DNA from 3 places in the Streptomyces sp. NPDC002896 genome. Region 1 is predicted to be linked to each of the others. Evidence: riboswitches for the same ligand, from Rfam matches in the RefSeq annotation. Region 1 holds a riboswitch; each other region holds the start of a gene.
The links. Region 1 has a riboswitch for cyclic di-AMP ahead of ABT009_RS14470 (C40 family peptidase). Riboswitches for the same ligand answer to the same signal wherever they lie in the genome.
Positions count from the first base shown of each region.

Region 2: it holds a riboswitch for cyclic di-AMP, as region 1 does, so the genes downstream of both, ABT009_RS39670 (M23 family metallopeptidase) here and ABT009_RS14470 (C40 family peptidase) in region 1, are expected to answer to the same signal.
Region 3: it holds a riboswitch for cyclic di-AMP, as region 1 does, so the genes downstream of both, ABT009_RS27345 (LysM peptidoglycan-binding domain-containing protein) here and ABT009_RS14470 (C40 family peptidase) in region 1, are expected to answer to the same signal.

Region 1 is NZ_JBEOVA010000007.1:142,468-152,442, reverse strand. It holds gene ABT009_RS14495 (plasmid stabilization protein) at 54-380, opposite strand; gene ku (non-homologous end joining protein Ku) at 504-1,514, opposite strand; gene ABT009_RS14485 (SRPBCC family protein) at 1,608-2,069, opposite strand; gene ABT009_RS14480 (C40 family peptidase) at 2,273-3,334, opposite strand; gene ABT009_RS14475 (hypothetical protein) at 3,695-4,048, shown strand; gene ABT009_RS14470 (C40 family peptidase) at 4,168-5,352, opposite strand; cyclic di-AMP (ydaO/yuaA leader) riboswitch at 5,360-5,553, opposite strand; gene pcrA (DNA helicase PcrA) at 5,842-8,304, shown strand; gene ABT009_RS14460 (M23 family metallopeptidase) at 8,460-9,975, opposite strand, start outside.
Region 2 is NZ_JBEOVA010000036.1:40,162-50,136, forward strand. It holds gene ABT009_RS39635 (DEAD/DEAH box helicase) at 1-728, shown strand, start outside; gene ABT009_RS39640 (FG-GAP repeat domain-containing protein) at 1,445-1,708, shown strand; gene ABT009_RS39645 (amino acid permease) at 1,834-3,423, shown strand; tRNA gene ABT009_RS39650 (tRNA-Lys) at 3,509-3,581, shown strand; gene ABT009_RS39655 (nuclear transport factor 2 family protein) at 3,662-4,030, opposite strand; tRNA gene ABT009_RS39660 (tRNA-Met) at 4,437-4,510, shown strand; gene ABT009_RS39665 (PP2C family protein-serine/threonine phosphatase) at 4,708-5,889, shown strand; cyclic di-AMP (ydaO/yuaA leader) riboswitch at 6,136-6,280, shown strand; gene ABT009_RS39670 (M23 family metallopeptidase) at 6,292-7,452, shown strand; gene ABT009_RS39675 (PrsW family intramembrane metalloprotease) at 7,478-8,902, opposite strand; gene trmB (tRNA (guanosine(46)-N7)-methyltransferase TrmB) at 8,947-9,774, opposite strand; gene lhgD (L-2-hydroxyglutarate dehydrogenase) at 9,907-9,975, opposite strand, start outside.
Region 3 is NZ_JBEOVA010000015.1:177,497-187,471, forward strand. It holds gene ABT009_RS27330 (potassium-transporting ATPase subunit C) at 1-56, shown strand, start outside; gene ABT009_RS27335 (hypothetical protein) at 440-679, opposite strand; gene ABT009_RS27340 (substrate-binding domain-containing protein) at 761-1,318, shown strand; cyclic di-AMP (ydaO/yuaA leader) riboswitch at 1,630-1,790, shown strand; gene ABT009_RS27345 (LysM peptidoglycan-binding domain-containing protein) at 1,793-2,524, shown strand; gene ABT009_RS27350 (inorganic diphosphatase) at 2,710-3,210, shown strand; gene ABT009_RS27355 (baeRF2 domain-containing protein) at 3,300-4,412, shown strand; gene ABT009_RS27360 (MerR family transcriptional regulator) at 4,547-5,206, shown strand; gene ABT009_RS27365 (CBS domain-containing protein) at 5,377-5,802, shown strand; gene ABT009_RS27370 (hypothetical protein) at 6,209-6,733, shown strand; gene ABT009_RS27375 (cell division protein SepF) at 7,116-7,505, shown strand; gene ABT009_RS27380 (AAA family ATPase) at 7,683-8,852, shown strand; gene ABT009_RS27385 (nucleotide pyrophosphohydrolase) at 8,839-9,162, shown strand; gene ABT009_RS27390 (DUF6099 family protein) at 9,474-9,956, shown strand.

The sequences.
Region 1 (9,975 bases):
CCAGTGGTCCCACCGGCCACCCGCTTTCGCCCGGCCCCGTCGGCCCCCTGTGGTCAGCTGCTGCCGAGGGCCCTCTTCAGTTCGGCCTTGTTCATGCTGGAGCGCCCGTCGATGTTCCGGCGCTTCGCCTCCGCGTACAGCTGGTCGTACGTCGGTCCCTGGGAGCCGGAGTGGGACCGCTCGCCGCCGCGCTTCGGCGCGGGCTTGTCCTGGATCGAACTACGGCTTGCGGTGCGGGACTCGCCAGCCTGCGCACGTTCCTTGTTCACCGTGCGGGCGGCGATCTCCTTGGCCCGCTTCGTGCTCTCTCCGCGCTGTTCGGCACTCTCCTTGATGTGCTCGTACTGACGCTCTCGTTTCGGGCTGGATCCTCTTGGCATGATCGCCACCTGGCTGTTTCTCTGTGCTTGGCTCGGGTGTTCTCTGCTTGGCTTGTGTGTTTCTCACCGCACCGCTTGCGCAGCTCGATTCGGCTCGATTCAGGTCGATCGGCCAGAGTCGGCTCAGGCGGCCTTCTTCCGGCGCGTGGCCTTGCTCAAGGCGTCTATGAGCTCTTCGCGGGTCATCCGGGACCGGCCCGGAACTCCGATTTCCGTGGCTCGCTCGTAAAGCTCTTCCTTCTTCATTTTCTTCAGTTCCGGGCCCGGTTCCGGCTTCGGTGTCCGGGCGCCCGGCGGACTGCCGCGGGCTGCCTTCTTGTGCCGCTTACCGCCGGATTTCTCCCCCGCCCGGTCGATGCTGGCCTGAAGGGCCTGCATCAGATCGACGACATTCGTTGCCTCGGGCGGCTCCTCCGCGACGGCGATCTCCTCGCCCTGGCGCTTGGCCTCGACGAGTTCCGCGACCTTTTCCTCGTACGTGTCCCGGTATTCCTCCGGGTTCCAGTCGACCGAAAGACCGTCGATGAGGCGGAGCGCCAGGTCCACTTCCTTGTCGGACAGGTCCACGCTTTCCGGCAGACCGGGCACCGCCTGGTGCGGGGCGCGTATTTCGTCGGCCCAGTGCATGGTCTGCAGGACGAGGACCTCGGGCTGGGCGCGCACGGCCGTCAGATACTGCTTGCTGCGCATCACGAACGTGGCGATCCCGGCGCGGTTGGATCTCTCAAGAGCGGTGCGCAGCAGCTGGTAGACCTTCGCGTACTCCTTGCCGCGCGGCCCCAGGTAGTACGTCCTGTCGAAATACACCGGCTCCACGTCGTTCAGGTCCACGAAGCCGCTGATCTCCACCAGCTGGGACTTTCCGGGGGCGATCCGGTCGAGCTCCTCGCGCTCGACGACGACGTACTCCCCGTCCTCCTCCTCGTCGCCGGGGGGGGGGTAGCCCTTGACGATGTCCTCGAAGCGCACCTCCTTGCCCGTGCGCTCATTGACGCGCTTGTTGCGGACCCGGACGGAGGTGCCGCGCTGCAGCTGGCGGAAGTGCGTGGTGTGGTCCTCGATGGCCGTGTACAGCGACACGGGGACCGTCACCAGGCCGAAGCTGAGGACGCCCGACCAGATCGGTCGCGCCATCGCGGATCACCTCCGCTTTCCGGGGTTCCGCATTCCGGGTTCCGCGTCCCGGATTCCGCGTTCCGTCAGGGGAAGCGGCGTCAGGGGAAGCGGTCAGCCGCCCGGAGTGATCCGGCCGCGCCAGGCGCCCGATTCGGTGCCGCGCTCCTCGATGTAGTGCTTGAAGCGCTTCATGTCACCCTTGGCCCGGCGGCCGATGACGCCCACCATGTCGGCGGTCTTCTCCGCGAGACCGGAGGGCTCGACGTCCAGGGCGAGGTTGACCCGGGTGTGCGTGTCGTCCAGGCGCTGGAATGTCACCACGCCCTTCTGCTTCACCTCGCCGGAGGTGGTGCGCCAGGCGACCCTTTCGTCGGGGAGCTGGTCGACGATTTCCGTGTCGAACTCCCTGCGGGCCCCGGCGATATTCGTCACCCAGTGGTTGTGCCGGTCGTCGATCTGCCTGACCTGTTCCACACCCTCCATGAAATTCGGGAACTCCTCGAACTGCGTCCACTGGTTGTACGCGGTGTGCAGCGGGACGTCCACGTCGACGGACTCCATGGTCGTGCTCATGAGGTGTCTCCTCCTTTCGGCGGGGACCGCGCTCCGGCGATCCTCCGAGCAGCAGGAATCGTCGCTATCCGGCTTCCCCTAAGAGGAGGGCCTAACCAACTGGGCTTGTTCTGATTCGCGTCGATATGCGCCCGGGGTGTGGGGCATGGAGGTGCCCACGCAGGCTGTGCCGCGGTCGCACGACCGACACGGTGCCGCCGGAGCTACGCCACCCGGGTCGCCCCCGCGAACGGCATCTGGTCGATGGGCGCGATCCGTACCGGCGCGCTCGGGTTCGGGGCGTGGATCATCCGGCCGCTGCCCACGTAGATGCCGACATGGCTCACGCCCGAGTAGAAGAAGACCAGATCGCCCGGGCGCAGTTCGGAGCGCGGGATGCGCCGGCCGGCGTCGATCTGGGCATACGTCGTGCGGGGCAGCGAGACGCCCGCCGAGCGGTACGCGGCCTGGGTGAGGCCGGAGCAGTCGAAGGCGTTCGGCCCTGTGGCGCCCCATACGTAGGGCCTGCCCAGCGCCCGGTACGCGTAGGAAACGGCTGCGGCCGCCCGGGAGTTGGGTGCGGCGACCGATCCGCCGGGGAGGGCCCCGAGACCGTCGGAACCGGGATTGCCGTACGCGCCCCCCGCCCCGTCCCCGAAGATCCCGTCGCGCTCGTCCGCCGGGAGGCCGTTGAGGAGCCGCCGCGCCTCGGCCAGCTTCGTCGTCACCGTCTTCTTGTGCCGCTTCAGTTCCGCCTGGCGGGCCTGAAGTTCGTCGAGCCGGCCGTCGGCCTCCTCGCGAAGCTGCTCGATCTGCTGGAGCTGCTTCTCGACGCCTGCGACGTCCGCGGCCTGCCGGTGCCCAGCGCGCTCCGCCAGCGCCGCGCGCTCCAGATACTGGTCGGGGTTGGAGGAGAGCGCCAGCTCCACGCCCGGGTCGAGGGCGCCTGAACGATACTGCGCAGCGGCGGCCGAACCCAGAGCACCGCGCGCGGAGTTCAGCCGCTCCATCCTGCGGGCCGCCTCGTCCCGGAGCTCGTCGACGGCCTTCTCGGCCTCGCCGGCCTTCTCCTTCGCGCCGTTGTACTTCTCGGTGGCGATCTCCGCCTCGTGGTAGAGCTCGTCGACCTTGGCCTTCACCTGGGCCGGGGTGAGATCCGGCGCCGCCTGACCGGTGCCGTCGAAGGCCGTCGCGGTCGCCGCTCCGGCGAGCGCGAGGGTGGTGGCGGCGGTGCGGGCAGTATGGCCGCTGAGCGAGCGCTGTCGGGGCTTGCGGTGCGCTGCCACGGGGCTCCACGTCCTTCCGGGGGCGTGCGACCGCCGAGGAAACCGCGGTGGGGACGGGTGCCCGGCGGCGGCCCGCACAGGGGGAGCACGCCGCCGCCGGACCTTCTCGGCGGTGGTGTCCGACTGCCGCCCCTGACCGGGCGGCGGTGGGGAGTCGGTCACCTGGGGAAGCACGCTAAACCCCTCCGTCACCGGCCGGTGACGCGATGTGCGCAACTGGCCGGAGTGGACTGCCCGTGCCCGTATGTGACCGCGGACCCGACGGGCCGCCGCCCCCTTGCCGTACGCCTGTGACCGTTGCGCCGAAGTGGCACCCCTGCCCGGAGGCCGGTGCTATCGGCCCGGTTAGGCTCCGGCCTCATGGACGTACTCATCCATCTCTTCGTCGGCCTGCACATCATCGGCATAGCCTCGCTCCTGGGTGGTTTTTTCACCCAGATGAAGGCGATGGGCGAGGGCACGGCCCGGTTCGGCCCGGCGATGCTGCACGGCGCGCTCACGATGCTCGTCACCGGCGTGATCCTGGTCGGCCTCAACCAGGCCGACGACCAGCCCGTCAACAACATCAAGATCGGCGTGAAGCTGGCACTGCTGATCGTGATCCTCGGGCTCGTCTACGTGAAGCGCGACGAGGAGACGGTGGACAAGAAGCTGTTCGGCCTGGTGGGGCTGCTGACCATGGCGAACGTGTTCATCGCGGTGCTGTGGACGTGAAGGTCGGGCTGATGCCAGCCGGACGGGCTGAACCCAGCCCGTCCGGCGTTTGAGGACGAGCCCGAAGGGCGACCGGGGGTCTGGGAGCGAAGCCCCCAGCGGCGTCCAGGGGGCGGCGGCTACGCCGGCCGCACCACACTGTGGATCGGCATGTAGTAGATCGACTCGACCCGCACATTCGCCCCCGGCTTCGGCGCGTGGATCATCTCGCCGTTGCCGATGTAGATCCCGACGTGGCTGATGTCGTCGTAGAAGAACACCAGGTCACCGGGCTGGGCATTGTCGACGGACACGGTCGTGCCGACCTTCACCTGGTCCCAGGTGGTGCGCGGCAGCGACACCCCGGCGGACTTCCACGCGGCCTGGGTGAGGCCGGAGCAGTCGTACGAGTCGGGCCCCGTGGCCCCCCAGACGTACGGCTTTCCTATCTGGGCTTCGGCGAAGTCGATGACCTTGGTGGCCAGCGCGGCGTAACTGGAGGAGCCGGTGCTGGAGCCGGTGCTCCCGGATTCACTCCCGCTGCCCGTCCCGGAACCGGTGCCCGCCTCCTGCTCGGCCTGCTCCTGCGCCGCCTGGCGCTGCCGCTCCTCCTCGGCCTGCTTGCGCGCCAGCTCCTCCGCCTTGCGCCTGGCCTCTTCCTCCTTCGCCTTCTCGATCGCCGCGAGCCGCGCCTTCTCCTCGGCGGTCAGCTTCGACAGCAGCTCGCGCGCCTCGCTGAGCTTCTTCTGGACGTCCTGCTTGCTCGTCTTCAGGTCCGTCTGCGACTCGGTCAGCGTCTCGAGGGACTCCGTCGCCTCCTCGCGCTTCGTCGTCGTCTGGACCTGCTGCGTCTGGTAGTCGTCGACCGCTTCCTTCTGCCGGCTGGTGAGCCGGTTCATCAGCTGTCTCTGGTCGAAGTAGTCCTGGGGGTCGTCGGCGAGCAGCAGCGTGGCGGTGTCGGGGACGGCCGACCCGGTGCGGTACTGGGCGGCGGCGAACGAGCCGAGCTCCTCGCGCGCATCGTTCAGCTTCTCGGTGCGCTTGGCGACGTCGTCGAGCAGGCCGTCCACGCGCTTGCGCTGCTTGTCGGTGCGCTCCTTGGCCGCGTTGTACTTCTGGGTGGCGACACCCGCCTGCCGGTAGAGGTCGTCCACCTTCTTCTGGACCTCTTCGAGGCTGGGCTTCGGTTCGGCGGGCGCGGCGGTCGCCGTCTGTGACATAAGCGCCACGGAGGTGAGGGCGGCGGCGGTGAAGCCGACCGCGGGGGAGGTGCGGAGACCGGCGACGAGCTGGCCGGTGGTCCGCGACTTGCGGTGCGACGCCAAGGAGGCGACTCCTTCCGTGGACCGCCTACCGGGTTAGCTGTCGGGTTCGGGCGGGTGGTTCGGAAGGCTGCCCTACAGCCCGTCGCCTCCTGCGCGCGGACTGCCGCGTGCACTCGGTACGGGACCGATTCACCCCAAGTTCAGAGTGGGTCCCCGGCTCCGGCTGCCGTGAGGGCGCACCGGACTCGGCGGAGGCGACCCGTCCCGGCGTCGTTCGCCGGCGGGGGTACGGGCAGCCCGCCGGGCACGCTAGCCAACTCATGTGGCGGCTGTGAAGGTTGATGTTCGATATGCCCGATACATTTTCGTGACCTTGACTGTTTGGTGGGGCTATATGGGGTGGTTCTGCGCAAAACAGAAAGTCCGCCGATATCCGCATCTGGAGTGACCTGCGGCGCTTTCCGTCCGGCTCGGTTCTCCCGATACGGCGCGGGCAGAGTTCCGGAGGCGGCAGTGGGTGTCGGTGCGGCGGCCTAAACTCGAGAAGCGATGAGCAGCCTCTTTGACGACAGCTTCCTGGCCGATCTCCAGCCCGCGCGGCACGCGGACGAGGAGCCCCCGCCGCCGCCCGAGGACAGCGCCCCGGAGGACATCCCGGACGACCTGTTCGAGGGCCGGTTCGACGTGCCTCCGCCGCCCCGGGATGCGTACTACAGGGACGGCGCGCCCCGCCCCGCCATCGACCCGGCCGAGCTGATCCACGGGCTGAACGACGAGCAGCGCGCCGCCGTGGTGCACTCCGGCTCCCCGCTGCTCATCGTGGCCGGTGCCGGCTCCGGCAAGACGCGCGTGCTGACGCACCGCATCGCGTATCTGTTGGCCGAGCGCGGCGTGCACCCCGGGCAGATCCTGGCGATCACGTTCACGAACAAGGCCGCGGGCGAGATGAAGGAGCGCGTCGAGCACCTCGTCGGTCCGCGCGCGGGCGCGATGTGGGTGATGACCTTCCACAGCGCGTGCGTGCGCATCCTGCGCCGCGAGTCGAAGAAGCTTGGCTTCACCTCCAGCTTCTCGATCTACGACGCCGCCGACTCCAAGCGCCTCATGGCGCTGGTCTGCCGTGACCTCGATCTCGACCCGAAGCGCTATCCGCCGAAATCCTTCAGCGCCAAGATCTCCAACCTCAAGAACGAGCTCATCGACGAGGAGACCTTCGCCGCGCAGGCCACCGACGGCTTCGAGAAGACCCTCGCCCAGGCCTATGCGCTGTACCAGTCGCGGCTGCGCGAGGCGAACGCGCTCGACTTCGACGACCTGATCATGACGACGGTCCATCTCCTCCAGGCGTTCCCGGACGTCGCCGAGCACTACCGGCGGCGCTTCCGGCACGTCCTGGTCGACGAGTACCAGGACACCAACCACGCCCAGTACGCGCTCGTGCGCGAGCTGGTGGGACAGCCGGGAGGGGACGACGACCCGGAGCCGGCCGAGCTGTGCGTCGTCGGTGACGCGGACCAGTCGATCTACGCCTTCCGCGGCGCCACCATCCGCAACATCCTCCAGTTCGAGGAGGACTACCCGGACGCGACGACGATCCTGCTCGAGCAGAACTACCGCTCCAGCCAGACGATCCTGAGCGCCGCCAACGCCGTCATCGAGCGCAACGAGAGCCGCCGCCCCAAGAACCTGTGGACGAACGCAGGCGCGGGCGCGCGGATCACCGGCTATGTCGCCGACACCGAGCACGACGAGGCACAGTTCGTCGCCGACGAGATCGACAGGCTGACGGACGAGGGCGAGGCCAAGTCGGGCGACGTCGCCGTCTTCTACCGCACCAACGCACAATCGCGTGTGTTCGAGGAAGTCTTCATCCGCGTCGGCCTGCCGTACAAGGTCGTCGGCGGCGTCCGCTTCTATGAGCGCAAGGAGGTCCGGGACGTCCTCGCGTATCTGCGCGTGCTGTCGAACCCGGAGGACTCGGTCCCGCTGCGCCGCATCCTGAACGTCCCCAAGCGCGGCATCGGCGAGCGCGCGGAGGCGATGATCGACGCCCTCGCGCAGCGCGAGAAGATCAGCTTCGCGCAGGCGCTGCGCCGCGTCGACGAGGCGTACGGCATGGCGGCCCGCTCGACCAACGCCGTCAAGCGGTTCAACACGCTGATGGAGGAACTGCACACCATCGCAGAGTCCGGCGCGGGCCCGGCGACCGTCCTCGAAGCCATACTCGAACGGACCGGATACCTCGCCGAGCTGCAGGCCTCCACCGACCCCCAGGACGAGACGCGCATCGAGAACCTGCAGGAACTCGCCGCCGTGGCCCTGGAGTTCGAACAGGAGCGGGCCGAGGGAGAGGCGGGCACGCTGTCCGACTTCCTGGAGCAGGTAGCGCTCGTCGCTGACTCCGACCAGATCCCGGACGAGGACGAGGAGGGCAGCGGCGTCATCACGCTCATGACGCTGCACACCGCCAAGGGCCTCGAATTCCCGGTCGTCTTCCTGACAGGCATGGAGGACGGCGTCTTCCCGCACATGCGCTCGCTCGGCCAGACCAAGGAGCTCGAGGAGGAGCGGCGCCTGGCATACGTCGGGATCACGCGCGCCCGGGAGCGCCTCTACCTGACGCGGTCCACGATGCGCAGCGCCTGGGGCCAGCCGGCGTACAACCCGCCGTCGCGCTTCCTGGAGGAGATCCCCGCCCACCACATGGAGTGGAAGCGGACGGGATCCACCGCTCCGGTCTCCTCCGGCCCGGCCGCCGGCGTCGCCGCCTCACTGTCCTCGTCGCGCTCGCGCAGCGCCGCCTCCGGGGCGTCCGGGTTCGCCACGCGCCGGGCATCGGAGAAGCCTGTGGCCTCGCTCGCGGTCGGGGACCGGGTCACACACGACCAGTTCGGCCTCGGCACGGTGGTCGGGGTGAAGGGAACGGGCGCGAACGCAGAGGCGACGATCGACTTCGGCGACACGAAGCCGAAGCGGTTGCTGCTGCGGTACGCACCGGTGGAGAAGCTGTAGCGGGATTCCAGCCTGGCTGGGGACGAGCCGTTTCCAGCCAGGCCGGGGCAATGCCAGCCCGGCGCGGGGGCAAATCCAGCCCGGCCGGCGTTTGAGGCCAAGGGACGCGGGGGTCTGGGGGCGGAGCCCCCAGAGAAAGCGACTCGATCCGACGGCTACGTCGGATTGATCCCGTGGCTCCGAAGCCACGGCAGCGGATCGATCGCCGCACCACCACCCGGCCGCACCTCGAAGTGCAGATGCGGACCGGTGGAGTTGCCGGAGTTCCCGGAGTACGCGATGACGTCGCCGGCCTTGACCGGACCGCTCGAGATCTTGTGGCTGGAGAGGTGGCAGTACCACGTCTCGGTGCCGTCCTTGGCGGTCACGATCGCCATGTTGCCGTAGGCGCTGTTCCACTGCACGCGCACCGTGCCGTCCGTCGCGGCCATCACGGGCGTGCCGTAGGAGACGGGGAAGTCGATGCCGGTGTGCACGGACATCCAGTTGATGCCGGCCTGACCGAAATAGGCGCTGAGCCCGTGCTGAGCCACCGGCAGCGCGAACTTCGGGCGCAGCCGCTCCTTGCGCGCCGCTTCCTCGGCCGCCTTCTTGCGCTCGGCCTCCTGCTCGGCCTTGAGGTCGATGCGTTCCTGGGTGCGGCTGGCCCTGTCGGCGAAGTCGCCCGCATCAGCGGAGAGGTTCCGCAGCTGCGTGTCCAGCTTGTTGTTGGCGACGGAGGGCTTCACGGAACTGGTGTCCGGGGCCGCGACCGTCGTGTTGTCGTCGCCGCCCATGTTGCTCACGGATGCGGCGGCGATTCCCGCGACGCCCATCACACACGCGGACGGAACAGCCACGGTGAGCAGCGCCGAACGTTTGGCGGGCGAGCGCCGCCGGGACCGCGTGCGGGGCACTCGGCCCTCCGAGCGCACCGGCGGTTCGGCGGCCTGCTCGGGGGAGGGCGTCTCGTCGAGCGGAAGACCGCGATCATGGTCGTCGTCGCCGTGGTCGGATTCGTGGCCCCGGAGGCCCTCCTCGGGTGACAACCCGGCTTCGGTGGAGTCGTGTTGCTCGTACTCGTACGCCGTCGAGCCGCCGTCCGAGTTCCATGCGGTGGCGTCGTACGCGCCCGTGTCGAAGCTCTGGTCCCCGAAGGCGCCTGTTGCGAAGCTCTGCGTCTCGTACGGCAGTTGGCCGAGATCATGCTGTTCGGAGGCCTGCTGGCCGAGGCCCGGCTGATCGAAGGCCTGGGTTGACTGGGTCTCCCACTGACCGGTCTGGCCGTCGACGGCCCACGCCCCCGAGTCCCACTGACCCGTGCCGTCGGCATCCGGGCTGGTGGCCTGCGCGGGGATGTGGGCGGACAGCTGCTCGTATCCGGCGGACGCCCAGACCCCGGTCGTGTCATAACTGCCGGTCTCGTACGTGGCATGGTGCTGCGCCGCATACGGGTCATAGTTCAGCGTTTCGTGCGTGGCGCCGGTCTGCGTCTGATACGCACCGGTGGCATCGCCCCCGGCTGCGGCTCCCAGCCCGGACCACTGGCCGCTGTCGTACGAGCCGCCCGGGAGGTCACCGAAGAGCGGATCGGTCTCGAAACCGGGGCTGGTGTAGGTACCGGTGCTGTAGGAGTCGGTGGCGTAGGAGCCCGTGGAGAACGTATCGGTGGAATAGCCGTCGTACCCGGTG
Region 2 (9,975 bases), on a different contig from region 1:
GTCCGGAGCGTGAGGACCGTCCGGTGCGTGAGGACCGTCCGTCGTACGAGCCGCGTCAGCGCCGTGACGAGCGGGGCAACTACGAGCGCCGTGACCGCCGCGACTTCGACCGGGACCGTGACCGCGGTGGTTTCGGTGGCCGCGACCGGGACCGCGACCGTGGGTTCAACCGGGACCGTGGCGACCGTGGGTTCGACCGGGATCGCCGGGACAACGACCGCGGCGGCCGTTCGTTCGAGCGTCGCGACGACCGGGGTGACCGTGGCGGCTTCCGCCGGGACGACCGGGGTGACCGCGGTGGCCGTTCTTTCGAGCGCCGTGACAACGACCGTGGGTTCAACCGCGACCGCGGCGACCGCGGGTTCGACCGGGATCGCCGGGACAACGACCGCGGCGGCCGTTCGTTCGAGCGTCGCGACGACCGGGGTGACCGTGGCGGCTTCCGCCGGGACGACCGGGATGACCGCGGCGGCCGTTCCTTCGAGCGCCGTGACAACGACCGTGGCGGCTTCCGCCGGGACGACCGTGGCAGCAGCCACCGCGGCCACGACCGTCCGTACAACCGCGACCGCCGTGACGACCGTCCCTCCGGCGGCTTCCGCTCCGGTGGCCACGACCGTCCGTACAACCGACGTGACGACCACCGCGGCAGCGGCTCCGGCACCGGCACCGGTACCGGGTCCTTCGGCCGCCGCCAGGACAAGCCGCGCTGGAAGCGGAACGGCTGACCCTGCCTGACCGGGCCCTTCAGGGCCCGGAACCAGCCCCGGAAGGGCCCGGACGACTTCGGTCGTCCGGGCCCTTCGGCGTTCGCCTCGATATTGGCCATGACGTAACCGAAAACCCCTCCTGACCCACAAGTACCCCTTGGTACGCTCCCGTTGCCCTGCTCAGAGCGCGCGCATCTCGCGCCCTCCTCGCGCACTTCTTGCGCACAGCACACAGCACACAGCCCTTGGGGCTGGGGAAACACATGGCTCAGCACAAACTCGTACGCCGGCGTGCGCTCAGATGCGGGGGGTCAACGGCAAGGGCACCCTCGACTGGAAGCGGTCCGCCTCGGGCTGGCCCGCGGGCACCCTCGCCGTCCCCTTCGGCGACATGGGCAGCGACCGCTGCTCCGAGATGCTGGTGCGGATGCCGAACGGCGAACTGCGCCGCTACTCGGGCCACTGCGGCAGCTCCTACTCGCCGGGCAGCAGCCACACCTCGCTCGGCACCGGCTGGAACGCGTACAACGTGCTGGTCGCGCCCGGCGACCTGACCGGCGACGGACGCACCGACCTGCTGGCGCGCAAGGCGTCGACCGGCGACATCTACGTCTTCGCCAACGACGGGCACGGCAAGCTGGCGGCCGGGAAGAAGATCCGCGACCACTGGACGACGAAACACGAAGATCGTCGGCGCGGGCGACCTCAACGGCGACGGGTTCGGGGACGTCCTCGTGCGGCACAAGGACGGCACGCTCTACCGCTACGACGGCCTGGGCAACGGCCTGTTGAAGGACCGCGTGAAGATGTACACGAACTGGGGCGCGTCGTACAACGCGATCGTCGGGGTCGGCGACATCACCGGCGACGGGAAGAACGACCTGGTCCTGCGGGACACCGGCGGCGGTCTCTACCGGTACGACGGCAAGGGGAACGGCTCGTTCGCGCCGCGGGTGAAGATCGCGAGCGGTTGGCAGGGCTACAAGGGCCTCTTCTAGCCGCGTGCCCGGCCGGTCGTACCGCGTGCACGCCGATCGGCTCCGAGCCCGGCCGGTCGGTTACGGTCGAGTTTCGGCCGTTCTGTGGCGCATGTCATGCCCCCAGCGAGGGAATCGCTGGGGGCATGACAGATGACGCCGTCGGTGGTGCCGCGGAAACCACCGGTAAGCCATCGCCGGACGCGTCAGCGTCCGGCACCGCGCACGTGACGGACGAGGAGCGGCTGGCCCAGCTCGGCTATACGCAGGTCCTCGCGCGCAGTATGTCCGCGTTCTCCAACTACGCGGTCTCGTTCACGATCATCTCGGTCCTCTCCGGCTGCCTGACCCTCTACCTGTTCGGCATGAACACGGGCGGTCCCGCCGTGATCACCTGGGGCTGGGTCGGCGTCGGCCTGATGACGCTGTTCGTCGGGCTGGCGATGGCCGAGATCTGCTCGGCGTATCCGACGTCGGCCGGGCTCTACTACTGGGCCTACCGGCTCGCGCCGTCGCGGAGCGCCGCGGCGTGGGCATGGTTCACGGGCTGGTTCAACGTCCTCGGCCAGGTCGCGGTGACGGCGGGCATCGACTTCGGCGCGGCGTCGTTCCTGGGCGCCTACCTGAATCTGCAGTTCGGCTTCGAGGTGACGCCCGGCCGTACGATCCTGCTCTTCGCCGCCATCCTGCTGCTGCACGGCCTGCTGAACACCTTCGGTGTACGCATCGTCGGCCTGCTCAACAGCGTCAGCGTGTGGTGGCACGTCATCGGCGTCGCCGTGATCGTCGGCGCGCTCACCTTCGTACCGGACAGCCACCAGTCGGCGAGCTTCGTCTTCACGGAGTTCGTCAACAACACGGGCTGGGGCAGCAGCGCCTACGTGGTGCTGCTCGGCCTGCTGATGGCCCAGTACACCTTCACCGGGTACGACGCCTCCGCCCATATGACGGAGGAGACCCACGACGCCTCGACGGCGGGTCCGAGGGGAATCGTTCAGTCGATCTGGACGTCGTGGATCGCGGGCTTCGTCCTGCTCCTCGGCTTCACCTTCGCCATCCAGTCGTACGACAAGGCACTCGCGTCCCCGACCGGCGTACCACCGGCCCAGATCCTGCTCGACGCGCTTGGCGCGACGGCGGGCAAGCTGCTGCTCCTCGTCGTCATCGGCGCCCAGCTGTTCTGCGGCATGGCGTCCGTCACCGCCAACAGCCGTATGATCTACGCCTTTTCGCGCGACGGCGCCCTTCCGCTCTCGCACGTCTGGCACACGGTCAGTCCGCGAACCCGCACGCCGGTCGCGGCGGTCTGGCTCGCCGCGGGTGGCGCGCTGGTGCTGGGCCTGCCCTACCTGATCAACATCACGGCCTACGCGGCCGTCACCTCCATCGCGGTCATCGGCCTCTACATCGCCTACGTCGTCCCGACCCTGCTGCGCCTGTGGAAGGGCGACGCCTTCGAGCGCGGCCCGTGGCATCTCGGCGCCTGGTCACGGCCGATCGGGATCGTCGCGGTGGTGTGGGTCGCCGTCATCACGGTCCTCTTCATGCTGCCCCAGCTGTCCCCGGTGACCTGGGAGTCCTTCAACTACGCCCCGATCGCCGTCCTGGTCGTGCTGGGCTTCGCGGCAGCCTGGTGGCTGGCCTCGGCCCGCCACTGGTTCCTCAACCCGGAACACGAGCGCACGCTGGCCCGTGAAGCGGCGCGGAAGGGGGCGTTGGAGCCGTTGGAGCCATGAGATCGGGAGGCCGATGGGCCCGTGGTCGCCGATACCCGATCGGAGACCCGGGCTCGTCCGGCTATGCTCGGGGATGCAGTAGCGCGGGCCGTTAGCTCAATTGGCAGAGCAGTGGACTTTTAATCCATTGGTTGTGGGTTCGAGTCCCACACGGCCTACCGGGCCCCCTCGGGGTGGGAACCCCCGTTGACCTGCGTCAACGGGGGTTCTGTCGTGTCGGGGGCGCGCTTCCTTCCACTTACTCCTCGTCCCATGCCTGGATCAGTGTCTGGTCGACGATCTTGCCGTCCCGTAGCGACATCATCGAGCTGGCCAGCACCTTGACGCCGTCGGGGTACTCGCAGGACTCGGTGAACGCGACGTGGTCGCCCTGCACCACGCACTGCTCCAGCTTGTGGGTCATCTCGCGGCTGTAGACGTCGCTCAGCAGCTCGCTGATCTCGTTGCGGCCGTGCTTGACCGCGGGGTGGCTGGGCTGGCTGTTGCGGTCGACGACGCGGAGTTCCGCATCGTCCGCGTAAAGCGACAGGAGCGTGTCCGCGTTCTGGCCTTCGATGCCCTGGCGCAGGATTTCGGTGTCGAAGGCGGGGCTCGCCGAGGTGCCCATGATGACCTCCTTGTGACCTCTATTCCGAGGCTCCTCCGCCGGATGAGCCGCGGCAACCGTTGCCGCACGCCCCAGCCGGGCCGGCCGTGGGGCCGCCGCGGGGCTGGCCGTGGCCACCATCGTGGGGCCCCGGCCGTGGGCCTACCGTGGGGGCCGCCGCGGGGCCGCCGGCCGAGGGCAGGGGGAGGACGGCGGCCCCTCCCGCACAACCGCTGCCCAGTCGGTGCAGCCGGGTGCGACCGGTGCCACCGAGGCTCGGCGCTGTGCGGGTCCGCCGACAGTGGACCGCCGCCGCTCGTGCGCCGGGAGCGTGCGTGAGCCACCGGCGTGAGTGCGCGGTTCACACGGGGCGCGAACCGGGCTGGTCAAAGGGGCCTCGCGGATGGCGTACACTTGTGTTTAACGACGCGGGGTGGAGCAGCTCGGTAGCTCGCTGGGCTCATAACCCAGAGGTCGCAGGTTCAAATCCTGTCCCCGCTACTGAAGGCCGAGGGGCCGGAACCAGACAATGGTTCCGGCCCCTCGGTGCGTTGCGTGACAGTGCCTTCCACGGTGCTCGGTCGGGGCCTTCCATGGTGCTCACTCGGGCGGCCCACCGCAGGCCGCGTCTCGTGCCGCGGCGGGAATGCCTGAGGGGATACGGCGACGGGCGCGGGCGACGCGGCGGGAGACGAGCGGTGCGGCAGCGAGGAGATCGCGACGCAGGGAAGGGCGGCGGCGAGCCCGCCCGGGATGGCGGCTGGCAGGACAGAGAGGTTGTAGGGGACGGGACGGAGGAGGCCGAGCAGCGGGGTTTTGCGGCCGTGCGGGCCTTCGTGCGGTTCCTGCCCGCGCTGCTCATCGCCGCCGGAACGCTCTACGATGCCCTCACGCCCGCGGTCTTCACGGGGGCGCCCCTCTTCACCGCGGCCCCGCTCGTCGCCGCCGCGCTCTACTCGCTCCGCGGCACGGTCCTGACGGGGCTCGTCGCACTCGTCGCCGTGCTCGCCGTGCGCCTCAGACCCGGTGCCGACGTCGATGTCGGCGCCGTTACCGAAGTGGTGACGGTCGCCGTCGTGGCCGTGATCGCCGTCGTCATCAACCGCGTCGTACGCCGCAGCGGCCAGCAACTCGCCTCGGCCCGCGAGATCGCCGAGGCCGCCCAGCGGGCCGTGGTGCCCGAGCCGGCCGAGCGGATCGGCGGCCTTGACGTCGCGGCCCGTTATGAGGCGGCGCAGGCCGGCGCGTTCATCGGCGGCGATCTGTACGCGGTGCAGGACACCCCGCACGGCGTACGGCTCGTCGTCGGCGACGTCCGCGGAAAGGGCATGGGCGCGGTGGCCGCCGTCGCGGTCCTCATCGGAGCCTTCCGGGAGGCCGCCGAGCAGGAGGCGTCCCTGGAAGCGGTGGCGCAGCGCCTCGACCGGGCGCTTGCGCGGGAGGCCACGCGGCGGCGCGGGGTCGAGCTCCTCGAAGGGTTCGCCACCGTGGTTCTCGCCGAGGTCCCGCACGGCCGGGACATCGTACGGGTGATCAACCGCGGCCATCCCGAACCGCTGCTGCTGGACGCGGAAGGGGCCCTGTGCGTGATCTCCTCCGGTGAGCCCGCGCTGCCGCTCGGCATGAGCGATCTGGGGACGTGGCCCGACCGCGCGTACGAGACCGGCTTCCCGAGCGGGACCATGCTGCTGTGCTACACGGACGGGCTTTCGGAGGCGCGTGACGAGCACGGCGAGTTCTACGATCCGGCGGGCCGCCTCGCCGGGCGGGTCTTCGACGGCCCGGGCGCCATGCTGGCCGCCCTCGCTGCCGAGGCGCGCCGGCACAGCGGTGGCGGGATGGCGGACGACATGGTGCTGCTGGCGGTGCGGCGGCCATGAGAGGTACGGCGCGTCCATGTCACCTTCCGTGACCGAACAACCCCCCTCCGCATAACAAATGACACACCGTCAAAAAAGCCTGGGTCGCGGCTGGGTGGTCAACTCGCCCGATTCCGCCCGATCGTGCCCCGTAAAGTCCAGACCAAAGGCTTAATGATCAGCCGGAACGGCTTGGAATTCGGTACCCCCGTCTATTAACGTTCGATAACGCAGCGCGGTCGTCCCAGCCGTCACAAGAGGCGGCTCCGTGCGCACGCGCCGAATCCCGTAAGGGAACCGGGGAACCACCAACTTGGGGTGAATCGGGCGCCTTTCGCATGAAGGGCGGTCGTAGGAGACCTTCCTGCTCCGAACCCGTCAGCTAACCCGGTAGGCGAGAAGGAAGGAAAGGAGTGCGCCCCAGTGGCGTCCAACCCGCCTGCCCCGCAAGCCTCTTTCGCGCCGTACGACCCTGAAGGCGCCGGATCCGACCCCGGCACCGGAACCGGATTCGAGCCCGGCACCAGAACCGGATTCGGCACCGGAACGGGCTCTGGCTTCAGCACCGGCAACGGCCTGGGTACCGGCCTCGGTACCGGCACCGACTTCCGCCAGGACGAGGGGCCCTGGGAGGAATGGAACCCCACTGAGGAGTCCGTCCGACCCGTCCGCGGCCGGCACCGCGTCATCAAGCAGCGCGGCGGAGGACTCGCGCGCAGCTCCACCGTTCTCGGCGTGGGCGTCATCGCCGCCGTCGGCGCGGGCGGCATCGCCACCGCGCAGGGCGGCAAGCCGCCGGTGCAGATATCCATGCCCGACCTGTCGTCGGTCACCGACTCCCTCCCCAGCGTCAGTGCCCTGATGCCCGGCGGCTCGTCGGACTCCGACGACGCCAAGGCCGCGCCGCTCACCGGAGCCGGCGTCACCGCCGCCGACTCCGAGCAGGGCGCCACCGACGCCGGCGAGGCACTGCGCACCCGCATCATGCAGCAGGCGGAGCAGCAGCAGGACCAGGCGGAGAACGCGGCCGCGCAGGCCGCCGAGGAGGCCGCCGCCAAGCAGGCCGCCGAGGAGGCGGCCGAGAAGCAGAAGGAGGCGGAGGCCAAGGCCGCCGCCGAGAAGAAGGCGGCGGAGGAGGAGGCCAAGCGCAAGGCCGAGGCGGAGCGCCTCGCCAAGCTCGCCGCGAGCTTCGCCCTCCCCACGTCCTCGTACACGCTGACCTCGCACTTCGGTGACGCGGGTTCCATGTGGTCCTCCGGCTACCACACCGGCCTGGACTTCGCGGCCCCCACGGGGACGCCGCTCAAGGCCATCCACACCGGCACGGTCAAGGAGGCCGGCTGGTCGGGTTCGTACGGCTACCGCACGGTCATCGAGCTCGAGGACGGTACGGAGGTCTGGTACTGCCACCAGTCCTCGATCAGCGTGAGCGTCGGCCAGAAGGTCACCACGGGCGACGTCATAGGCCGCGTGGGCGCCACCGGCAATGTCACCGGGCCGCATCTGCACCTCGAGATCCACCCCGACGGCGGCGACGCGATCGACCCGCTCGCCTGGCTGCTCAGCAAGGGCGTGAACCCCTGATCCGACGGTGTGAGCTGAAAGGGCGTCAGGACAGGTAGGGGTTGTACGCGGGATACGGCGCCGTGCCGCCGTACGGTGCCTGCCCCTGCGGGACCTGCCCGTACGGCGGCACGGCGCCGGGCGCCACCTGTCCCAGCGGATACCCGTACCGGGGGACGTAGGGCACGACCACCACCGGCGTCGTCGCCGCGGCCGCGTGTGCCAGCGCGGGACGCGCCACGTCCTTGCGGCGCCACAGCTCGTGCAGCAGCTCCTGTTCCCGTACGACGAAATCGGCTCCTGCGCGGCCGCGGCGCCCGCGGTGGCGCAGGAACGCCAGAGACGTCGCATACGCCTCGTACTCGGCGACCGCCCGTGCCGCGGGCTTGCCCAGGTGGCGGCCCGCGTACTCGCGGGCCAGTCGGCGTGCGCGCATCGAGCCCAGGGCGAACGGCTCGGGCGGCGTCAGCCAGCCCGCGGCCGCGTATGCGGGCAGTTCGCGGCGGATGGTGCGCAGCTCACGCTGTCTGGTCCAGATGACCAGCCAGGTGAGCAGCGCGAACGCGGGCACCATGAAGGCGGCGTAGACGGCGAAGAACCCGTACGGGCCGAAGCTCGACGAGCCGTTCCAGGCGGCGTGCATGCCCATCGCGAGGAGCAGGCCGGCGAGCGGCAGCAGGACCCGGCGTGCGCGGTGGCGCTCGGCGGACAGCGCCGTGATGCCGAAGCCGATGCCGCTGAGCACGGTGAACAGAGGGTGCGCGAACGGCGACATCACGATGCGGACGAAGAAGGTCGCCGCCGTGACGGAGGCGAAGCCGCTCTCTCCGCTGAGCTGGTCGGTGCCGAAGGCCGTGCCGAGGTAGAGGATGTTCTCGGTGAACGCGAAGCCGGTGCCGGTGACACCCGCGATGACGACACCGTCGACGATTCCGGTGAAGTCCCGTCTGCGGAAGAGGAAGATCAGCAGGACCGCCGCCGCCTTCGCGCACTCCTCGACGACGGGCGCTATGACCGTGGCGCCCAGCGTGTCGGCGCTGCTGGGGTCGGCGGTCGCGACGGCTATCCAGTGGGTCGCGAAGCTGTTCGCGACGATCGCTATCAGCGCGGCCGCGCACGCTCCCCAGGCGAAGGCGAAGACCAGGTTGCGCCAGGGGCCCGGTTCCACCCGGTCCAGCCAGCGGAAGGCGGCGATGAGCAGCGGCACCGGCAGCACGGCGAGGCCGAGTCCCGCCAGGAAGCCTTCGGTGCCGGTCTGTTCGCGGACCAGGGCCAGGATGACGAGCCCGGAGAGCGCGAGCAACGTGATGAGGGCCCCTGCGCGCACCGCCCGCCGCTGCCACCAGTGTGCGTGCCGCAGCGCGGTACCGGTGCCGGTGTCCGGGGCGGGGGCGCCGGTGCCGGGGCCGGGTGGCAGGGCGGGGTACGTGGGGAACGGCGGATGCGAAGGATGCGGGGGGCAGTTGGCCACGTCATCGACCCTAACGAGGGATGGCAGGTGGCCGCGACGGTACGTCAGGGGGCCGTGGGCGGTTCGCCGGTCCGAGCTGTCTTCCCGGGTGCAGCAGTGTCGCCGGGCTCGCCTGGCCCGGTGGTCTCACCTGGCCCGGCGGTCTCGGGCTGCATGCGGCGGAACAGCAGGTCGTGGACCACATGGCCCTTGTCCAGCCCCTGTCCCTCGAAGCGGGTCCGGGGGCGGAAGGCGGGACGGGGCGTGTAGCCGCCGTCCTCCTGGGTGTTCTCGAAGTCGGGGTGCGCGGTCAGTACCTCGAGCATCTGCTCGGCGTACGGCTCCCAGTCGGTCGCGCAGTGGATCAGCGCGCCCGGCTTGAGGCGGGTCGCCGCGAGCGTGAGGAACTCCGGCTGGATGATGCGGCGCTTGTGGTGCCGCGTCTTCGGCCAGGGGTCGGGGAAGTAGACACGCAGCCCGTCGAGGGACGCGGGCGGCAGCATTTCGCGGAGGAGGATGATCGCGTCGCCGTTGGCCACCCGGATGTTGGACAGGCCGTTCCGGTCGGCGAGGTTGAGCAGATTGCCCTGGCCGGGCGTGTGCACGTCCACGGCGAGGATGCCGGTGCCGGGGTCGGCGGCGGCCATCTGCGCGGTGGCCTCGCCCATGCCGAAGCCGATCTCCAGTACGACGGGGCAGTCGCTGCCGAAGAGCTCGGCGAGGTCGAGGGTGCACTGCCCGTCGATGTCCAGGCCCCACTTGGGCCACAGGCGCTTCAGAGCGTCTGCCTGGCCAGTGGTGACCCGGCTCCGCCGGGGCTGGAAGCTGCGGATCCGCCGCTCGAAGTGGGAGCCGGCGGGGTCGGGCGCGGGGCCGGTCCCCTCGGGGAACATGCGCTTCCCGGGGCGCCGGCGCTCGGTGGCGCCCGCCTGGGACTTCTCGTGGTACTCGGACACAATGGGTTCGATTCTACGGAGGTCTCTGGAGTCTCCGGGCCGCTGCCCACAGCGGGACGGGCCGGTGCCTCAGCCCCGCGCCAACGCCGCAAGCGCCCGCCGCGCCACCTCCCGCCCCACAGGGAGGGAAGCCGTAGC
Region 3 (9,975 bases), on a different contig from region 1:
GGGTGAACGTCCTCGAACTCAACATCGCGCTCAGGGAACTCGTGGCGAAGAGCTGACGGCGCTCTCGTCGCCGTCCTCGCCTCGGCCTTGCAACCGGATACTTCGCCTCGTTACCTTGCGTCCGAATCCGGCGAGGGAGTCGGTGCTGACCAGCGCATCGGTGTCGGCGGAACAGGGGCGGGCAGGGGCGGGCATCGAGTGACGGCGCAGGACAAGGCGCACCCGGATGCGCAGTACGGTCTGCTGACGGGCATCGCCGCTGAGGCGGGTGTGTCCCTCAGCACGTGTCGAAGGTGGTGCACCGGCGTCGTGACGTCGGTGCCGCGACGCGTGCCCGTGTCGAGGAGTTGCTGGCGCGCCACGGGTACGTGCGCCCGTGGGAGCGGAACCCCGCGGTCCCGCGGCAGATCATCGCGGTGTTCCGGGATCTGTCCGGCCCCTACACGCTGGAGGTCGTCCGGGGGATCGTGGACGCGGCGGCGGAGCTCGGCGTCGACGTCATCACCGGGACCACGGGCAGGCGCTCGATATCCCAGTGGCTGGAGCAGTGCGTGGCGCTCGACGCGGCGGGGCTGATCATCGTCATCTCGATGCTGGCGGAGGACGACCAGCGCCGCATCGTCGAGCAGCGGCTTCCGGTGGTGCTGGTCGATCCGCTCAGCGCGCCCACGCTCGACATCCCGAGCATCGGTGTGACGAACTGGAGCGGAGCCAGGGACGCGGTGCAGCACCTGCTGGGCCCGGGCACACCCGGATCGGCATGGTCGCGGGCCGGTCGCACTCCCTGGCCGGGTCGGCGCGGCTGCACGGCTACCGGGCCGCACTGGAGGAGGCCGGGATTGCCTGCGACCCGGACCTCGTGCGCTCGACCGATTTCGACTTCGACGAGGCGCTGGTCGCCGGCCTGCGGATCCTGCGCAGCGACCACCCGCCCACGGCCGTCTTCGCGGCCAGCGACGCGCAGGCGCTCGGCGTCCTGGAGGCAGCCCGCCAGCAGGGGCTGAGCGTGCCGGACGACCTGGCGGTCATGTCCTTCGACGACACCCGGGCGGCCGCCATGTCCTGTCCGCCGCTGAGTGCGGTGCGCCAGCCGTTCGGGGAGCTGGGCCACGAGGCGACCCGGGTGCTCATGCAGCTGGCCGAGGGCCGGCCGCCCGCGTCCTCGCGGATCGAGCTGGCGACGCAACTCGCGGACGTCGACGTCCGTTCGCCGCAGGGGCTCTTGATGCCGCGTCAGTTGAGCGGCTCACGAGGAACCGAGCAGGGCGCGAGAGCCGCTAGAGCTGACCATATGGACGATTTGCCCCTTTTCTACTAAAACTCCCTTCCGTTCCATTAGCTCAACTTTCTGTGCTTTGAATAGCGTTGTGGGGCGAGAAATGTCGTCTCGTCAGTGATATGCCTCACGTCGAGATGATCTGTCCCGTTTTCTGCTTGTCTCGCTTCTTGTGTCATCCGGCCTTCGGGTAAAGGGAGTTGGGCTGCCGGGTGGCCGGCAGGCAGCCCACCCCGCCCCCGCTGGATTCGCCATGTGTATTTCCGTGTGTGAATTCGGCCCTTGTTCCGCCCGGGCGTTCTCGCTTACGTTTCACGCCAATCCGGGCGGCCCCGCCGAATCCTGTCGCCGCCACGGAAACCGCGATCAATCACGTATGGCAGGAGCGGGGAAACCAGGTAAGCCGCCGATCCGGAAACCGGACCGGCTAGGGGTGAAGCCGCATTCACACTGCGGCCGGGCATCTCCAGCCCGAACCCGACAGCTCACCTCGCAGGCGACGGAGAGGAATTTGTCATGCGTGCAAAGGGAAAGCACCGTCGCCCCAGGGCCAATCCGCTTGCTCGAGGCCTCGTCGCCCTGGGCGCGGGTGGTGCCGTATTCGCCGTACCGCTGACGGCGGTGACCCAAGCCGAAGCGGCACCGGCGGTGCAGTCCGCCGCCGCTGCGGCGGCGCTCTCGCCCGCCGCCGCCCTGAACACCGCCACGACCACATACACCGTGGTCAAGGGCGACACCTTGGCCAAGATCGCACGCGCGCAAAACCTGAAGGGCGGCTGGAAGAAGCTGTACGAGGACAACCGGGCAGTCATCGGCAACGACCCGTCGAAGATCTACGCGGGCCTAAAGCTGACGCTCGGTGAGAAAGCCACACCGCAGACGTCGACCACTACCGCTGCCGCCACGCAGGCGTCCGCCAAGACGTACGCCAACAACCTCGACGGCTGGATCAGGCAGTCGCTCGACATCATGGCCGCGCAGGGCATTCCCGGCACCTACGACGGAATCCACCGGAACATCATGCGCGAGTCCTCGGGCAATCCGCGGGCCGTCAACAACTGGGACTCCAACGCCGCAAAGGGAACGCCCTCCAAGGGCCTCCTCCAGGTGATCGACCCCACGTTCCGCGCCTATCACGTGCCCGGTACGTCGTGGGACATTTTCGACCCGGTCGCCAACATCACTGCTGCGTGCAACTACGCGGCCAAGAGGTACGGCTCGATGGACAACGTCTTCGGTGCCTACTGACGTACCGCGGAAATCCAGGTAAAACGCGCGCACCGATCCCGTTCATGGCCGATCCGAAGGGGTAGCCGAACGGCAAGAAAGCGGCCGACCTGTGATGCGACCATGCTCGGCCCGCCACCGGGACCCGCGCCCTGAGCGATCGGGTCCCGGTGGACGGGCCGAGGACGCGGACAAGGAGGGCCACCGTGGAATTCGATGTGACTGTGGAGATCCCGCAGGGGTCCCGTAACAAGTATGAGATGGATCACTCGATGGGGCGGATCCGTCTGGATCGGATGCTCTTCACCTCCACGCAATACCCGGCCGACTACGGATACATAGACGGCACCCTCGGGGGCGACGGCGACCCCCTGGACGCTCTGGTCATCACCGGTGACCCCACGTTCCCGGGCTGCGTCATCGAGTGCAGGGCGATCGCGATGTTCGTCATGCGCGACGAGAAGGGCATGGACCAGAAGGTCCTGTGCGTGCCCGCCCACGACCCGCGCTACGCCGCCGTCCAGGACATCGGTGACGTCCCGGAGTTCGACCGGCTGGAGATCACCCACTTCTTCGAGGTCTACAAGGACCTGGAACCCGGCAAGTCCGTCGAGGGCTCCCACTGGGAAGGCCGCGACCAGGCCTACGCCGAGATCGAGGCGTCCCGCCGGCGCGCCGACCGGAGCCAGACCGTCGGACCAGGCTGAACGGGGACTCGATGGACGGTGCTCCATGGTCATGCCAAGCCACCGCGGTCGCGGCCGGCCCCTGGACAGGGTGAGGCCAGGAGGCAACCGTGAAGCTGTCCTTTCTTGAACCGCTGTACGCACGGCCGGGCCCCTATGCCTGCGCCTATGTGGACACCTCCCGGAACATCGAGGACCCGGAAACCGCCAACGACCTGCGACGACGTCATGTGCGCGACGACCTGACCGCACAGGGCGCCGACACCGCCACCGTCGCTGCCGTGGCCGCCGTGATCGGGACCGACAGGGCCGTCCCGGGCCGGCACGGCCAGGCGGTCTTCGCGGCGCACGGACGGCTGGCTCTGGTCGCGGAGCTGCCCGATCCGCCCGTCCGTGACCTGGCCGAGTTCACCTCACTGCCCGATGCCATGCCGCTGGCGGTTCAGCATGCACCGGACATCCCGTACGCGGCTGTCGTCGTGCACCGCGTCGACCAGCGAGGCGAGACCGGCGTCGAGGAGGAACTGCAGGCCGACCTGGAGACAGGCAGGTGGCCCATCAGCAGGGTCACTCCCGGCACCCATGCCCGTCGGCGCATCCCCGCGGCGGACTGGCAGAGGGGCGTCGCACAGGTCGTCGGCGAGCTGGAGGAACTGGCTGACCGGGGCGGCGCCGAGGTGATCGTCGTATGCGGTGAGGTGTGGGCGCGTGGCGTCCTGCTCCACCGGCTGCCCCGGCGCCTGAGCGAGCGCACGGTCGTCGCCGAGGGCGGCACGGGAGAAGACGGCGACGGCCGGGCGCTGCTCGAGGGGGAACTCGCCGAGCTGTTCCGTGGACGCATGGCGGTACGGGACCGGGCCCAGGCGGAGACGTTCATGGCGCACCGCGCCCGGTACGGCAGTGCGGCGGAGGGTATGGCGGCCACCGTCGCCGCGCTGCAGCGAAGCCAGGCGAGGTCGCTCCTGATCAACGAGCGTACGGAGTTCAGCACGCGGGTGTGGACCGGACCTCAGCCGACGCACATCGCGCTCTCCCCTGCCGACCTGCGGTCCTTCGGCGTGAGCGCCGTCGAGGAGCAGCCGGCCGACGCCGCCCTGATCCGCGCGGCCGTCGGTACGGGCGCCGAGCTGGTCGTCGTACCGCCGCAGGAGGAACCGCGGCTGGCCGACGGCGTCGGGGTGTTGCTGCGCTACTCCGACACCGCCACGACCTGGGTGTCGTGACCCGGCGGCCGCGCGGGCGATACCAGGGGGCCGCGCCGGCGCCCCCGCCCCGCAGGAAGCAGCTGGACGCATCCCCTTGAAACTGACGTCACGTCACCTTCTAGCGTGAGCCTCGCACCCCTGGGAGGAGACGGATGGCAGAGCGGGACGAGAGCATTCGGCGGATCGGCGAGCTGGCGCGCGAGACCGGCCTCACCGTACGGACACTGCGCCACTACGACCAGCTCGGACTGCTGTCGCCGTCCGCGCGGACGTCCGGCGGGCACCGCTGCTACACCGGCGGCGACGTCCGGCGGCTGCACCGCATCCTGTCGCTGCGGAGCTTCGGGTTCTCGCTGGGCCAGATCCGGGAGACGCTGGCCGCCGAACCGGACCACGACCCGGCCGAGCTGGTCCGGCGGCAGCTGGACGTGGTCGAGGAGCGGCTTCGGCAGACCCTGGAACTGCGGTCCCGCCTGCTTGGGGTGCTCGGCGCGCTCGGCCGGACGGCCGGGACGTCTACCGAACAGTTCCTGCAGGTGATCGAGGAGATGACGACCATGACCCAACCGCTGACACCGGAGCAGGCCGCCAGGCTGATCGAGGCCCGTAGGAAGTGGGCTGCCGGGCTCGGCGAGGAGGAGCTCGCCGAACTCAACCGGAAGCGTGATCAGGTGTTCGCCGGGCTCGGCGACGAGGAACGGCGTCGGCTGACGGAACAGCGCCGGCGGATGCTCCCGCTGACCGTCGGCGGGTCGGATGCGGACGACGGCGGGTCGGATGCGGACGACGGCGGGACGGATGGGGACGGCTGAGGCCGATGTTCCGCCCAGTGCCTCGGATGCACCGCTGATCCGCCGGAGTGAGAATGGACGTGGGCCAAGGCATCAGGAGGCGACCGGGGAGTCGCGTCGTGGCACATCGATCGGATGCCGTGGCGCCCCTCCGCGCCTCCGGGGGCCGATCCGCTGCCAAGGAGGCTGTCATGACCAATGCGCGAGACGTCATGCATACCGGTGCGGACTGTGTGGGCGAGCACGACACGCTGGACGCCGCGGCGCGACGCATGCGGGACCTCGATGTGGGCGCGCTGCCGATCTGCGGTGACGACGACAAGCTGCACGGCATCATCACCGACCGCGACATCGTGGTGAAGTGCCTGGCTGCCGGGGGTGACCCGACGAAGATGACCGCCGGTGAACTGGCACAGGGCAAGCCCGTCACGGTGAAGGCGGACGCGGACATCAAGCAGGTGCTGCAGACGATGGAGGAGCACCGGATCCGCCGCGTTCCGATCATTGACGAGAACAAGCGGCTGGTCGGCATGATCAGCGAGGCCGACCTGGCGCGCAACCTGCCGGAGAAGGAGGTGGGCCGGTTCGTCGAGGCCGTTGTGGCATACAGCATCTGACCTGCTACGGCACGGAGTACGCCAGGAGCCACACTCAGTACGCCTCTCGACACACCTCGGGGGCGCGGAAGTTGTCGCATTCGTCCGGGGCAGCGGTGCCGCCTCGCGAGCCGGTTCCGCGCCCCAACTCCGCAGTCGTGCCGGCCTTTTGACCCCACTGGTGATTCGGACAGCCGTCGCAAGGGTGAATCCAAAACGCCTGAGGCGTGAGCGGATTGTGAATGCGTCACCACATCCGAACGCATTTACAAGAAACGCCAGGCTTCGCCACCCCTTCCGCACCGTAGAAATATCTACCAGCATGAGCGCGTCGGGACCGGGTCCACGAATCCGAACAGATTTGTGCCCGGCGTGAGTTGATCGCCCGTCCGATCATGCAGACCAGATATTTCGATGGAGGAGGGTCATGAGGAATTCGGCCACGAGGCAAGCCATGGAGTGGCTCGCCGCGGCCGCGAAGGATCCCCGGGCATGCAAACGGGAGTGGGAATACGGCGAACACGGGACGGTGGTACTGGCTTCGGGACGGTTCTGGGACGTGCTCAGCGTTCCCGAGGAGCTAGGCCTGCTCACGCTGGACACCCTGCTGCGCACCCCGCAGTACGAGCCCGGGCCCACACTCGCGGATTTCGCATCCCACAGAGTCGGCTTCTTCCTGCCGCCGGATCCGGCCTGCCGCTGGATCGGCTCCGGTATCCGCTACGCAGGCAAGGGCTCCTGGGTCGCCGTGCCGCCCCCCTACCGGTCCGGGCGGTCCCTGCAGTGGCTTGTCCCGCCCGACGGCAGCGGCGATCTGCACACCCCCGCCGCGCTCGAACTGGCGCTCCGTCAGGCGACGGGCGAGCTCGCCGTCATCGTCAGCAGGGAGGGGGCCGATCCTGGCAGCCGCTCCGGGGATTTCCCAGCTCAGAGCTTGCGCCCTCAGGGCTAGCGGCCTCAGGGTCCCGGAGGCTCGTGCCCGCAGGGTCGGCGTCCCAGGGACTCGCCCCTCGCCCCGTGCCGGTTTGCCGGCCCGGGCGATGTAGTACACCTTGAGCGGATCTCCTTCGCTCCCGGACCGCAGAATCGGCGGATCCGGTATCGCGCAGCATGCGGACGGGCCGTCTGCCTGCCCCACACCGTGCCGAGGCCCGCACCGTATCGCTCCCAGGCGCGCATCCATCACTGACGCAGGCGTCCATGACGCCCATCCCGCACGCGGAGTTCGGTCAGTGTTCTCGTTTCACTCCGTGTCGCTGTTGGGCTGAACGGGTGACTGCTTGTAAGAATTGGCCGGTGCAGACAATGAGGACGAGCCCGGACGGGGTGGGGGCATGAACAGCCACGACGTCACCGACGAACAGTGGGAAGGGCTCGCCCAGGTCGTACCGCTGCGAAACCGCGACGAATGGCCGTCCTGGCCGGGGCATCGAGCGCTGCCGGACGCGGAGACCGAGACGAACCGGCGCTTCGTGGTGCTGCGCGTCAACGTGTTCGCCGACGCCCGGAAGGTCGCGGAGACCCTGATGGCGCAGGTCCCGGTCCTGCTGGACCTGACCGGCGCGGAGACCGAAGTCGCCAAGCGCGTCTTGGACTTCGCCAGCGGCGTCGTCTTCGGCCTCGGCAGCGGCATGCACCGCGTCGACCGCAACGTCTTCCTGCTGGCTCCGCCCGGGACCGAGGTCCAGGGGCTCGTCGCCGGGGCAGGGAGGCGCGGCGTGTGAGGCCCGTGGCTGCGACGGACGAGGGCCGGGCCCGGCGGCGTAAGCGCGGCCGTTGACCGGCGTGCCGTCCCGGACCGGCCCGGACGTCGACACCGCTGCAGAGACGGTCCCCCGATCGTAGGAAAACCGCTCCAGCGGAACGATTCTCCTGATTCTTCGCTGCTTACGGTCCCGGACATGACCGTGCTCTCCCGAGGCGCGACCCCGGCGGCGCCCGCGACGCGTCAGGACCGGCCGAGCATCACCGAACTCAGGCTCTCCGCCTTCGCGTCACACCGCCGCGCCGTCTTCCCGCTCGGCCCGCTCACCTTCTTCGCCGGGCCCAGCGGCACCGGCAAGTCAAGTGCCCTGCGGGCGTACGAGGCACTGGCGCGGCTCGCCGGCGGGGCGGAGCTCGGCGAGGTCTTCCCCGACCCGATCGCCTGCGTGCCCGAGCGCGCCAGGCCGGACGCCCAGCAGCGGCGCGGATTCCGCCTCGGCTGTACGGTCGACGGCCCGGCCGGTGCCGTACGGCTCGACGTCGCCGTACAGGCCGAGCCAGAACTGCGCATCGTCGGCGAGCGGTTGACGGCCGGCGGGCTCACGCTGCTCGAGACGGCACTGCGCGACCCGGGGCGGCGCGCCGTCCAGGCCGCCTGGTACACCGCGGGCACCTCTCCGGTGACCCGCGCCCCGCTGCCCGACGACCGGCTCGGCACGGCGCTGCTGCCGCTCCGTGTCGCGGGCAAGACGGACGGCCAGCGCCATGTGCTCGCCGCGGCGGAACAGGTGGTGGTCGCGCTGCGGTCGGTCTTCGCCTGCGACCCGCTGCCCCGGCGCATGCGCGGCGCGGTGCCGCTCGACGAGGGGCGGCTGCTCGGCGGCTGCGACAACCTCGCCGAGGTCCTGTGGCGCACCCGGTCGGAGTGCGGCCAGCGGCACGCGCAGCTGGTCGCGGCGGTACGGGCGGGCTGCGCGGGCAGCGTCGCGGACGTACGGGCGGAGCAGCTGGACAGCCGGACGGTGCGCGCGGTGCTCGACCGGGGCGACGGCGTGCGCACTCCCACGGGGCGGCTCGGCGACGGTGAGCTGCGGTTTCTGGCGCTGGCTCTCGTGCTGCTCACCGGGCCGGGCGTCCTGGAGGTCGATCCGGTGGCCGAGGTGCCGCAGGCGCTGCAGTGCCTCACGGTGCTTGTCGACGGTTTCGACCGCTGCCTGGACGAGCGGCAGTTGCGGGAGCTCGCGAGGCTGGCCGTCCTGACCTGCGAGCGTGGGCACATCCGGCTGGTGGGGGCGGTACAGAACGCGTCATGGGCCGCTGAGGCGGACGGTGTCACGGTGGTAGACCTGGACCGTGAAAGAACTTGATGTGGCGGGGCTGCAGCGCCGACTGGCCGAGTTCGCGGCCGCCCGTAACTGGCAGCAGTACCACACGCCGAAGAACCTGGCCGCCGCGCTCAGCGTGGAGGCGTCCGAGCTGGTCGAGATCTTCCAGTGGCTGACGCCGGAGGAGTCGGCCGCGGTGATGGACCACCCCGAGTCGGCGCACCGGGTGACGGACGAGGTCGCCGACGTCCTCGCGTATCTGCTGCAGCTGTGCGAGGTGCTCGGGATCGATGCGCTGGCGGCGCTGGACGCCAAGATCGACCGCAATGAGCGGCGGTTTCCGATCCCTTGAAGCCCTCGACGCGGGTGAAGCCGTTGAAGCGTTGAAGCCCTGAGCCGTTGAAGTCCCGAGCCATTGAAGCCCTGGGCCGTTGAGGCCTGGAAGCCCTTGAATGCGCCGGGAGCCGCCCCTTTAGGGGCTGATGCGCCGCGGAGACCCGCCCTTCGTCACTCTCCGGAGTGGTTGAGTTGTCCACATCTTGTTTTCTGTCCACAGATTCCGGACGACCTCTGGCTTTTCATTTCCTGGCAACTCACTCTGGGTAGTGGACACAGGAGTGCGGGCAGCGCGCGACAGCGCGTGCGGGACGGACGGGGGCGGCGATGGAGGCGGTGCGGCTCATCGAAGCGAACAGGCGTGCTCTGGCGCAGAGCCAAGGGGTGCCGGACATCGTGGTGGAGTCATGGCAGGCGCAGGCGCTGGCCCAGGCGATCGGGAGCCGGCTGGCGGTCACCGGGCCGCCCGAATTACGGGGCGAGGCGCTCGGCCTGAGCGAGGTGGGCGGCAGAGGCTGCGGCGCGCTGGGCGCGCCGACGCTGGGCGTCGGGGAGATACGGGCGGCGCAGCTGACCGAGATCGGCGACGCGCGCCGGGCGCTCCTCGGCCTCGGCGCCCTGCTGGGCGAGGTCGGCATCGCCCTCGTCGGTATCGCCTGCTCCGCGGATGAGGAAGGGGCGTACTGGCAGTGCATGGAGGCGATCGACGCGGCTGACGAGTGCCGAGACCGGGTGCTGGAGATGCTGCGCCGGCTCGCGGTGCGGGAGCAGAGCGTGCCGGAACCGGAGCCGGATTCGGCGGCCGGGTAGGGGCGGGGGCGGAGGGGGC